2 linked regions of the Nodosilinea sp. FACHB-141 genome follow. The protein of the gene in region 2 binds, or shares a complex with, the protein of the main gene of each other region. Links are inferred from orthologs where the notes say so. Each region holds a gene or a part of one and is shown on either strand. Other genes may lie near its edges. The genes, in order: glmM and cdaA.

Region 1 (3,254 bases), on a different replicon or contig from region 2:
GAGACTGTTTTTACTCCTCATACTCCATCACCCCATTACTTTCTCTTCTCTACGCCGCCTTAAAGAAGCGAATGATTTCGCGCACATGCTCTAAAAACTGACCATCGGCACTGAGTTGGGCGATCGCCTGCTGTCCTTCTAACGCCAATCGCTGGTGCTCCGTCTGATTGGTAGCGGTTAGGGTCATGACTTCCGTGGCGAGAACCGTGAGATCCTGCCTTAGGGCCTGGCGCTGGCGCTGCTCGGTGGCGGCCCAGGAGGCGGGATCGTTGGTATCGAGCTGGGTGGTGAGCTGTTCTAGCTTGGTTTCGGCTTGGGTGAGGCGATCGCGCAGCCACACCACATCTTCACGGGGATACTTAAACTGCTGCTGGATGGCGGCAATGCGGGCGGCAAAATACTGGTAGGTGCGCAGGGCGGGCCGCAAACCGCTGAGCAGCAGGGCGGCGGCCGAGCCCCAGTAGCCGAGCTGGCTGACGCCCGTGCTGGCAAGCAGGTAGAGGCCCATAGCCGTGAGCAGGTGCAGCCCGAGAACGAGCCGTAGGGACCAGCGGGCCAGCGATCGCACGTAGTCAACTTGGCGATCATCCACCGCAATGCCATTTTCTGTCGATAGGGTTGCTTCGCTCAGCGCTCCCTTGGCCTCAAAGTAGATATTCCAAGGCACGGTGGTAATCGTCAGCAGCCAGCCAAAGCTGGCCAAACCCACAACCCAGTCGGCGAAGTTGCCCACAGGAATTTGCCACCACTGGGCCAGACCAAAAATGCCCAGCAAAATTACCACCAACACCAGGCTGAAAAAGCTTGCCACCATCGCTAGGCTCCAAACGCAATCAAGGGGCAGATAGATGAGGGAAACATCCCCGTCTATCTGCCCCCATGGTGGCCGCTGTATTTTGGCTAAGCGTGACCGCTATACCGGTTTTTCAGCTGTTCCTGACTAGCCCCAAAATTGGGTAATTGATTGGGAAACACCTGGCTTGTTGCTGAGCAAATCCAGGTCCCTGAGTTTTTCCAAAACCCAGGAATCTTGGTAGCTACACTGCTAGGTGCTGGGTGACGGCCTGCACAATATGCTGAGTCCAGCGATCGACTAAGCTTGCGTCTGCAGCCTCGACCATGACTCGAATCAGCGGCTCGGTGCCGGAGGGGCGTACCAGCACTCGACCCACGTCACCCATGGCTTGCTCAGCGGCCTCAACAGCCTGGCAAACGGGGGCACAGTCTTGCCAGTTGAGGCGGCGATCGCGATCGGCCACCATCACATTTTGAAGCTTCTGCGGGTAGGTCTGGAAACTGTCATCCACAAGAGCCGCCAACGAGCCACCCAGCGTTTGCACTAGAGTCGCCAGGTGCAGAGCGGTGAGAATGCCGTCGCCGGTCAGGCTGTAGTGGTGGCAGAGAATGTGGCCCGACTGTTCGCCCCCGAGCTTAGCCCCCCGGAGCACCATTTCGCTATGCACATGCTGATCGCCGACTTGGGTACGCACCAGGGTACCGCCCAGCTTTTCCCAGGCGCGCTCAAAGCCCAGGTTGGCCATCACTGTAGAAATCAGGGTGTCGTTGGGCAGCCGACCCTGCTCTTGCAGCCGCTTGCCCCAGAGATAGAGAATATAGTCGCCGTCAACCACGCGACCCTGGGCATCCACCGCCATCACTCGGTCGGCGTCGCCGTCGAAGGCAAAACCCAGATCAGCCCCGTGGGCCTGAATCGCAGCCTTTAAGGGTTCCAGGTGAGTCGAGCCACAGCCGACGTTGATGCGATCGCCGTCAGGGACACCGTGCAGGGCAATCACCTCAGCCCCGGCCTCCACAAACACCTGCTCAGCCAGGCGAGTGGCAGACCCCCAGGCCATGTCGAGCACCACCTTCATGCCCGCCAGATCGAGGCCGGGCAGCAGGGGCTCATGCAAGAAGCTGGCGTAGCGGTTGACTAACTCAGGGCGGTAATAGCACTGCCCCCAGCTAGACTTAGAGGCGAGCGACGTCGCCTGACCCCGTAGAGCCGCTTCAATGGCAGACTGCACGCTGCTAGCCAGCTTGGTGCCATCACCGCCAAAAAACTTGATGCCGTTATCTGCCGGCGGGTTGTGGCTAGCCGAAATCATAATGCCGCCCAAAGCCTGGCACGACTCAGCCAGGTAGGCCACAGCCGGGGTTGGGCAGAGTCCAATGTGCCACACATCTAGCCCCGCCGAGGTCAACCCAGCGGAGAGGGCAGTAGCCAGCATGTGCCCAGAGGTGCGGGAGTCTTGGCCCAAAATAACCGGCCCGTCGGTCAAGCCCTGCGCCTGCATGATCTGCCCAGCCCAGTAGCCAATTTCCATGGCTAGGGGAGCATTTAACAGATCTCCTGCTTTGCCACGAATGCCATCGGTGCCAAACAGCGGACCGGCGGGAAGTTGTAGGCCGCCCAATCCCTTCGGCGATCGCTCGACAACAGCTTCAGTATCAATGAGTTGCTGGCTGACAGGTACCGTGCCCGTCGGCCTCACCGGAGAACTTACCATGTTAATTTTCCTCACACCTCACACTCACAGTGGAGGATAACACCTCTGCCTTAGGATGGAACTATCCCTTTAGGCCAGTTCCCCCATAGTTATGGCCGTCGATATCTCTAGCGATAGTGTTGATCCCCGCCTGGGGGAAGGTCTTGCTCTGTTTAACCAAGGCGAGTACTATGCCTGCCACGACGTACTCGAAGCCATTTGGATGGAGGCCAACACCCTCGAAAAGCCGTTTTATCAGGGCATTTTGCAAATTGCGGTGGGGCTCTATCACCTGGGCAACCACAACTGGAAAGGGGCCAGTATTCTATTGGGAGAAGGGGTGAACCGCTTGCGCCCCTTTGAGCCCACCTATGGAGGCATCGATGTAGAACGCTTGGTCGATTGTGGTTGGGCTTGGTTAAACGCCCTGCACCAGAGCGGCCCTGAACGGGTGGCTGACGTAGCAGCGGCAGCGCTTCAGGCCCAGGGAGAGCCAGCGGCAGAAATTGACCCCAAAGCCGTAGTGGCGATCGCTGGAGTTGAGCACCGTTTGCCCGGACTACACATATTCATGTAGCCCCAGGCCTTTCTGAATAGCACAACCAGCAGGACCATCCTGAAGCCTGCGTTTGTGTGATGAAATTTACAGTAATGCAGCTCCACATGACTCCAGAAACTCCTTTAAGGCGTTCTATCTTCCTTTTATAGAGTTCCCATCCAGTTCTAAGACCACGTCCGCCTATTCAAGGCACATCTACGCTATTT
Region 2 (3,103 bases):
AGTGTTTGGGAGTCCACGCCCACATTGGCTCGCAGATTTTTGAGCTGAATCCCCACACCGACCTGGGTGGCGTCATGGCCCAGTGGGTGGTGACGGCCCAGCGCTACGGGCTCACTCTAACAGAACTGGATGTGGGCGGTGGTCTGGGCATTCGCTACACCGAGGGCGATGACCCACCGAGCATTGACACCTGGGTGAAGACTGTGTGCGAGAGCGTGATCGCGGCCTGTGCAGCTCACGATATTCCGCTGCCCAAGCTGCTGTGCGAACCGGGGCGATCGCTAATTGGCTCCGCCTGCGTCACCGCCTACCGAGTGGGCAGCCAGAAGGTGATCCCCGGCATGCGCACCTACGTGGCTATTGACGGCGGCATGTCTGACAACCCTCGCCCCATCACCTACCAGTCGGTATACCGGGCGCTGGTGGCCAACCGCATGACGGCCCCCCTAGCCGAAACCGTAACCCTAGCCGGTAAGCACTGCGAGTCTGGAGATATTCTAATTAAGGATGCGGCCCTGCCCGAGTTGAAGAGTGGCGATGTGGTTACTATTGCAGGCACGGGTGCCTACAATTACAGCATGGCTTCGAACTACAATCGGGTGCCGCGGCCTGCGGCGGTGCTGGTGGCCGATGGCGATGCTGCCCTGATTATTCGCCGAGAAACCGTGGCGGATCTGATTCGGCAAGACTGTCTGCCCGAAACCCTCAGGCCGAAAGCAAAGTCTACCTAGTCAGCTAACCGTTGCTAGTCTTGGGCGGGGTTTTGCCAGGGGGCTGTCCGGGCCACCCATCAGATAGCTGCTCAGACACCACCCTTTAATGCTGCATGAACTATCTCTGGGAGCAATGGCTAACAAACCTTGACCAGGTTAGGTTCGTGCTTCAAGCGCTCGACATTGCGCTAGTGCTGCTGCTGAGCTATGTGGTGCTGGTGATCATTGGCGAGAAGCGCACCCTGTGGATGGTGCGGGGGCTGATTTTTCTGATGCTGGCGGCAGCCCTGAGCAAGTTCTTGGGGCTAGCACTGCTTGGCTTTGTGCTCGATAAACTGGTGATTGGCTCGGCGGTGGCCATGGCCTTTATGCTCCAGGGGGAGTTTCGCCGCCTGCTGGAGCTACTGGGCCAGGGGCGAGTATGGGAATTGCTCAGTCCCTCGCGGGAGGCCATGCCTCAGCCCGACAACGTGATCGATGAAATTGTTGACGCCGTCAAGGAGCTGTCCCAAAACCGCACCGGGGCGCTGCTGATTCTCGAAATCGACAAGCTGATTGACGAGCGAGACTTTACGGTGCCGGGGGTGCGCATCAATGCGGAAGTGTCGAAGGAACTGATTCAAACCATTTTTCAAACCAGCACCCTGCTGCACGATGGGGCCATGCTGGTGCGGGGTTCGCGAGTTGCGGCAGCGGGAGTAATTTTGCCCATTTCAGAGCGAGTAGCTTCGCGCCAGCTGGGCACTCGCCACCGAGCGGCGATGGGTATTACCGAACGAGTAGAGCATTGTATCTGTGTTGTGGTATCTGAAGAGACGGGCTCTATTTCGCTGGCGGAAGGCGGTATTCTAGATCGGCCTCTAACTAGCAGTCGTCTGCGCAGTATTCTGCGGTCTAAGTTTTCTAAATCGGTAGATCGCGAGGCGGTGGCGCCCCAGCTCAGAAGCCTTGGTCGGCGGCTGGGCAGCCTTGGAGTTAACTACGTACTGCGCTTGTTTCGTCTCCCCTCATCGTCTCCCCGAGAGAAAAAATGACTACCAAGCCTGTTGTTCGCTACGCCCTACCCGCCGACCTTAAGCCCGATCGCCTACCTCAGCACGTGGCGGTGATTATGGACGGCAACGGGCGCTGGGCCAAACGCCGGGGGCTGCCACGCATTATGGGCCACCGCCGGGGAGTAGACACCCTCAAAACCCTGCTACGCTGCTGCCGCGACTGGGGTATTGGGGCGCTGACGGCCTATGCCTTTTCGACGGAAAACTGGGGCCGCCCCGTTGAAGAGGTAGATTTTTTGATGGCGCTGTTTGAGCGGGTGCTGCGCCAGGAACTGCTGGAGATGATGGAGGAAAACGTCCGCATTCGCTTTGTGGGCAATCTGGCGGCCCTGCCGCGATCGCTCCAGGGCGAGATTCATCAGGCGGTCACCCAGACCCAGGGCAACCACGGCATTGAGTTTACGGTGGCTACCAACTATGGTGGTCGGCAGGAGATTGTGCAAGCTTGCCGAGCGATCGCCGAGCAGGTGCAGCGGGGAGAGCTTAACCCCAACGACATCAGCGAGGAGCTGTTTAGCCGCCACCTGTACACTTCCGAAATTAGCGATCCCGACCTGCTGATTCGCACCAGCGGCGAAATGCGGATTAGTAACTTTCTGCTGTGGCAGCTAGCCTACGCCGAGATCTACGTGACCGACACCTTGTGGCCAGACTTCGACACCTCAGAGTTTCACCGAGCGCTCTATGCCTACCAGCAGCGCGATCGCCGCTTTGGCAAGGTCAAGGGATAGCGCCTGAGCTTGTCCCAGCAGTCCCTTTCCCTAAAGACCTCTCCTAGGGGAAGAGAAACTTGGGGCCAAAAAGAACTTTGATGGAAGGGCGCTAGGCGCTGCCCCATTCACTCCAATAAGCATTCAAAAATCTATGAACATTCCTACCTGGATCACCGTCTCCCGGCTGCTTGGCGTTCCCCTCCTGCTGGTGCTGCTCCAGGCACCGACGGCTACCCAGCGGTGGTGGGCGGCGGGCATCTTCGTGGTGGCGGCGAGCACGGACTGGCTCGATGGCTACCTAGCGCGCCGACTCAGCCAGGTGACCGATTTGGGCAAATTTTTAGACCCGCTGGTGGACAAGCTGCTGGTGCTGGCTCCCTTGCTCATGCTGGTGGGGCTGGGCCAAGTGCCTGGTTGGGGCGTGTTTCTGATCGTGGCGCGGGAAATTACTATTTCTGGCTGGCGAGTTAACCCGGCCATGCAGGGAGGTGCGGTGCCGGGGGCAAACCTGTGGGGCAAGGCCAAAACTGTGGTACAGATTGTGGCGATCGCCCTGCTCTTGGCCCCGCTACCGGCGGTGTGGGATGGGCCAGCGCAGATTTGCTTTTGGGCAGCGGTGGCG

The links.
Region 1: the proteins of cdaA (region 2) and glmM are in contact, whole or in part, in a crystal structure (PDB 7OJS), measured with the Bacillus subtilis proteins. The link is inferred for Nodosilinea sp. FACHB-141 from one-to-one orthologs.

Annotation. Positions count from the first base shown.
Region 1 is NZ_JACJPP010000011.1:744,799-748,052, reverse strand. The notes cover bases 275-3,211. They hold glmM (phosphoglucosamine mutase), read right to left. Parts: upstream 2,511-3,211; coding sequence 1,038-2,510; downstream 275-1,037. Other genes in these bases: H6F59_RS11830 (DUF309 domain-containing protein), read left to right, coding at 2,602-3,066; H6F59_RS11840 (hypothetical protein), read right to left, coding at 275-814. Also shown: more of H6F59_RS11840, read right to left, coding at 50-274. UniProt on the Bacillus subtilis protein: Catalyzes the conversion of glucosamine-6-phosphate to glucosamine-1-phosphate. Glucosamine-1-phosphate is used for cell wall biosynthesis.
Region 2 is NZ_JACJPP010000013.1:470,267-473,369, forward strand. The notes cover bases 1-2,786. They hold cdaA (diadenylate cyclase CdaA), read left to right. Parts: upstream 1-826; coding sequence 827-1,747; downstream 1,748-2,786. Other genes in these bases: lysA (diaminopimelate decarboxylase), read left to right, coding at 1-731; H6F59_RS15950 (isoprenyl transferase), read left to right, coding at 1,744-2,499; pgsA (CDP-diacylglycerol--glycerol-3-phosphate 3-phosphatidyltransferase), read left to right, coding at 2,633-2,786. Outside these bases: more of pgsA, read left to right, coding at 2,787-3,103. UniProt on the Bacillus subtilis protein: One of 3 paralogous diadenylate cyclases (DAC) in this bacteria, catalyzing the condensation of 2 ATP molecules into cyclic di-AMP (c-di-AMP). Upon expression in E.coli leads to c-di-AMP synthesis.